2 regions of the Pantoea sp. F_5 genome follow, and region 1 is predicted to be linked to the other one. Evidence: predicted binding sites of a transcription regulator. Region 1 holds the regulator's gene; the other holds the start of a gene.

What was found. Region 1 encodes sigma-54, which starts transcription at its own class of promoters, with help from an activator protein. Its sites were predicted from a motif close to GTTGGCACANNTTTCGCTNT; they were not measured.
Region 2: glnA (glutamate--ammonia ligase) is a predicted target of sigma-54. The motif match lies at 1,352-1,371, and genes of this name have one in related genera.

What each region holds. Positions count from the first base shown of each region.
Region 1 is NZ_VWUO01000008.1:51,421-53,833, forward strand. Features, by position in the region: gene lptB (LPS export ABC transporter ATP-binding protein) at 1-613, shown strand, start outside; gene rpoN (RNA polymerase factor sigma-54) at 662-2,095, shown strand; gene hpf (ribosome hibernation promoting factor) at 2,117-2,404, shown strand.
Region 2 is NZ_VWUO01000026.1:25,820-28,232, forward strand. Features, by position in the region: gene typA (ribosome-dependent GTPase TypA) at 1-1,082, opposite strand, end outside; gene glnA (glutamate--ammonia ligase) at 1,520-2,413, shown strand, end outside.

The DNA of each region.
Region 1 (2,413 bases):
CGGTGCCGGTAAGACCACCACCTTTTACATGGTGGTCGGTATTGTCCCGCGTGACGCTGGCCGCATTGTCATTGATGATGAAGATATCAGCATCCTGCCGCTGCATGCGCGTGCGCGCCGTGGCATCGGCTATCTGCCGCAGGAAGCATCGATTTTCCGTCGCCTCAGCGTTTACGATAACCTGATGGCAGTATTACAGATTCGTGATGACCTGACCGAAGAGCAACGCCAGGATCGCGCCCGAGAGTTGATGGAAGAGTTTCACATCGAGCACCTGCGCGACAGCATGGGCCAGGCGCTGTCGGGTGGTGAACGACGTCGTGTTGAGATTGCCCGCGCACTGGCTGCCAATCCAAAGTTTATTCTGCTGGATGAGCCTTTTGCCGGTGTTGACCCTATCTCTGTTATCGACATCAAGAAGATCATTGAGCATCTGCGTGACAGCGGCCTCGGCGTGCTGATCACCGACCATAACGTGCGCGAAACGTTAGCGGTCTGTGAGCGGGCCTATATCGTCAGCCAGGGCCACCTGATTGCGCATGGCACACCCAATGAAATTCTTGCGGATGAGCAGGTTAAGCGGGTTTATTTGGGTGAAGAGTTCAGACTCTGATAAGGTGTCGTTAATACCGATGTTTACCTGGGAACTACCATCCTGTCTATGAAGCAAGGTTTACAACTCAGGTTCAGCCAACAGCTGGCAATGACTCCACAATTGCAGCAGGCGATTCGCCTGCTGCAACTCTCCACGCTTGAACTCCAGCAGGAGTTACAGCTGGCGCTGGAAAGTAATCCACTGCTTGAGCAGACCGATCTGCATGACGAAATTGACTCCCGGGAATCGTCGGAAGCCGAAGCGCTGGATACTCGTGAAGCGCTTGAGCAGAAAGAGATGCCTGATGAGCTGCCGCTGGATGCCACCTGGGATGAAATCTACACCGCTGGCACCCCTTCCGGCACCGGTACCGATTATCAGGATGATGAGTTGCCGGTCTATCAGGGCGAAACCACGCAGTCACTGCAGGATTACCTGATGTGGCAGGTCGAATTGACGCCTTTCAGCGATACCGACCGCGCGATTGCAACCTCTATCGTCGATGCTATCGATGACACCGGATATCTCACCGTCTCGCTTGAGGAGATCCTCGACAGCATCGGCAACGATGAGCTTGAAGCGGATGAGGTTGAGGCGGTGCTGAAACGCATCCAGCGCTTTGACCCGATTGGTGTGGGCGCACGCGATTTGCGTGACTGTCTGCTGGTTCAGCTTTCCCAGTATGCACCAGAGACACCGATGCTGGCTGAAGCGCGCCTGATTGTCAGCGAACATCTCGATCTACTGGCCAATCACGACTTCCGCAGCCTGATGCGCGTCACGCGCCTCAAAGAAGAGGTGCTGAAAGAGGCGATGCTGCTGATTCAGTCGCTGGACCCGCGTCCGGGTCAGTCGATCAACACCGGCGAGCCGGAATATGTTATCCCCGACGTGCTGGTGCGTAAGGTTGGCAACCGCTGGACGGTTGAACTCAATGCCGACAGCGTGCCGCGTCTGAAGATTAACCAGCACTACGCGGCAATGGGCGGTGCAACGCGCAATGACAGCGACAGCCAGTTCATTCGCAGTAATCTGCAGGAAGCGCGCTGGCTGATTAAGAGTCTGGAAAGTCGTAATGATACGCTGCTGAAAGTCACGCGCTGTATCGTTGAGCAGCAGCAGGCGTTCTTCGAGCAGGGTGAAGAATTTATGCGTCCGATGGTGCTGGCCGATATCGCCCAGGCCGTTGAGATGCACGAATCAACCATTTCCCGTGTGACCACGCAGAAGTATCTGCACAGCCCGCGTGGCATTTTTGAACTGAAGTACTTTTTCTCCAGTCACGTTAATACGGAAGGTGGCGGCGAAGCCTCCTCTACCGCGATCCGTGCTCTGGTGAAGAAATTAATTTCGGCGGAAAATCCAGCCAAACCCTTGAGCGACAGTAAACTGACCTCCATGTTATCCGATCAGGGGATCATGGTGGCACGGCGTACCGTCGCCAAATATCGTGAGTCTTTATCCATCCCGCCATCGAACCAGCGTAAACAGCTGGTTTGACAGAAATGAGAAGGAAGACCTATGCAGCTGAACCTGACCGGGCAACATGTTGAAATCACGCCACCTTTGCGTGAATTCGTCAGCGGTAAATTTGCCAAACTGGAACACTATTTTGAACATATCAATCAGGTCTATATTGTCCTGAAGGTTGAGAAAGTCACACAGGTGGCTGACGCAACACTCCACGTGAACGGTGGCGAGCTGCACGCCACGTCCGAAGCGGAAGATATGTATGCGGCAATTGATGGGCTGATTGATAAACTCGCCCGCCAGCTGACCAAACACAAAGATAAACTGAAAAAACACTAACCTTCACGC
Region 2 (2,413 bases), on a different contig from region 1:
CGACCCGATACGCGGAAGGCGTCAGAATCTTCAGTTTCTTCAACACGCAGTGCCACGTTGTGAACCAGTTCTTTGTTCAGACGCTCAAGGATCTGACGTGAAGTCACGTACTTACCTTCTTTACCGCAGAACGGTGAGGTGTTGACGTTAAAGAACATGGTTACGGTTGGCTCATCAACGCTCAGGGCTGGCAGCGCTTCCACATTCTGCGTGTCACAGATAGTGTCGGAGATGTTCAGCTCGCCCAGACCGGTGATAGCAATGATATCGCCCGCTTCTGCCAGATCGCTGTCGATACGCTCAAGACCCAGATGAGTCAGGACTTTACCGACTTTAGCGTTACGGGTTTTGCCTTCGCTATCGATGATAGTGACCTGCTGGTTAGGCTTCACTTTACCACGCTTGATGCGGCCGATGCCGATCACGCCCAGGTAGTTGTTGTAGTCCAGCTGAGAGATTTGCATCTGCAGTGGCGCTTCAACTTCAACCTGCGGAGGTGAAACGTGATCAACGATAGCCTGGTACAGCGGGGTCATATCGTCAGCCATATCGGTGTGCTCAAGACCTGCAATACCATTCAGCGCAGAGGCGAAAATGATAGGGAAGTCGAGCTGCTCGTCAGTGGCATCCAGGTTTACGAACAGGTCAAATACCTGATCCACAACCCAATCCGGACGCGCACCCGGGCGGTCTACTTTGTTGATAACCACAATCGGCTTCAGACCATGCGCGAACGCTTTTTTGGTCACGAAGCGGGTTTGCGGCATAGGGCCATCCATCGCATCTACAACCAGCAGCACCGAGTCCACCATGGACATGACGCGCTCAACTTCACCACCGAAGTCGGCGTGTCCTGGGGTATCAACGATGTTGATACGGTAGTCATTCCACTTAATGGCGGTGTTTTTTGCGAGGATGGTAATCCCACGCTCTTTCTCCAAATCATTGGAGTCCATCACGCGCTCTGTTGCTTCGGTACGGGCATCAAAAGTACCGGATTGTTGCAGCAGTTTGTCAACCAGGGTGGTCTTTCCATGGTCAACGTGCGCGATTATGGCGATGTTACGCAAATTTTCGATCACAGCTTTGCCTCAGGCATTAGAAATAGCGCGGTATTGTACACGGATTAAGCGGAAGACTGAACAGGATCACACTTTTCACTGAAAGTTTATTGCATCGGCGCAAATTTGCCCTGTTCCCGGTGCAGAAAATGCACTAAGTTGGTCCCATGCACCAAAATAGTGCCAATAAAACACCGTTAAGCACCTTAATGGTGCATTAAGACCATCGTGGTGCAGGCGCTTTATGACAAAAAGGTGCATCACAAGGCGATTTAAGCAACATCAAAAAAGTTGGCACAGAATTCGCTTTATCTAATACAAGCGTAAACGCCAGTCAGATGTCGGTTGAAGAGCGTGCCGGAAAAGATGAGTCAGGGAGTGGTTTTCCCAAACGCATTCCGGAAACGACGTTTCCTCGCCATGTAGATAATGAAAGACCATTTCCAGGAGAGTTGAGTATGTCCGCTGAACACGTTCTCTCGATGATGAACGAGCATGAAGTTAAGTTTGTTGACCTGCGTTTTACCGATACCAAAGGTAAAGAACAGCACGTTACGATCCCTGCTCACCAGGTTAACGCTGACTTCTTCGAAGAAGGCAAAATGTTCGATGGTTCGTCTATTGGCGGCTGGAAAGGCATTAACGAATCAGACATGGTGCTGATGCCTGACGCTACCACGGCAGTCATGGATCCTTTCTTCGAAGATTCTACGCTGATCATCCGTTGTGACATTCTTGAGCCAGGCACTATGCAGGGCTACGATCGCGATCCACGCTCTATCGCCAAGCGCGCTGAAGATTACCTGCGCTCTTCCGGCATCGCGGACACCGTGCTGTTTGGACCAGAACCCGAATTCTTCCTGTTCGATGACATCCGTTTCGGTTCATCAACATCCGGCTCACATGTGGCTATCGATGATATCGAAGCGGCATGGAACACCGGTAAAGAGTACGAAGGCGGTAACAAAGGTCACCGTCCAGGTCTGAAAGGCGGTTACTTCCCGGTTCCACCGGTTGACTCATCACAGGACATCCGCTCTGCCATGTGTCTGACCATGGAGCAGATGGGCCTGGTTGTTGAAGCGCATCACCACGAAGTGGCGACCGCAGGTCAGAACGAAGTGGCAACCCGCTTCAATACCATGACCAAAAAAGCAGACGAAATTCAGATCTACAAATATGTCGTTCACAACGTTGCGCACGCTTACGGCAAAACGGCGACCTTTATGCCGAAGCCAATGTTTGGCGACAACGGTTCAGGCATGCACTGCCACATGTCACTCTCTAAAGGTGGCCAGAACCTGTTTGCCGGTGATAAGTACGGCGGCCTGTCTGAAATGGCGCTGTTCTAC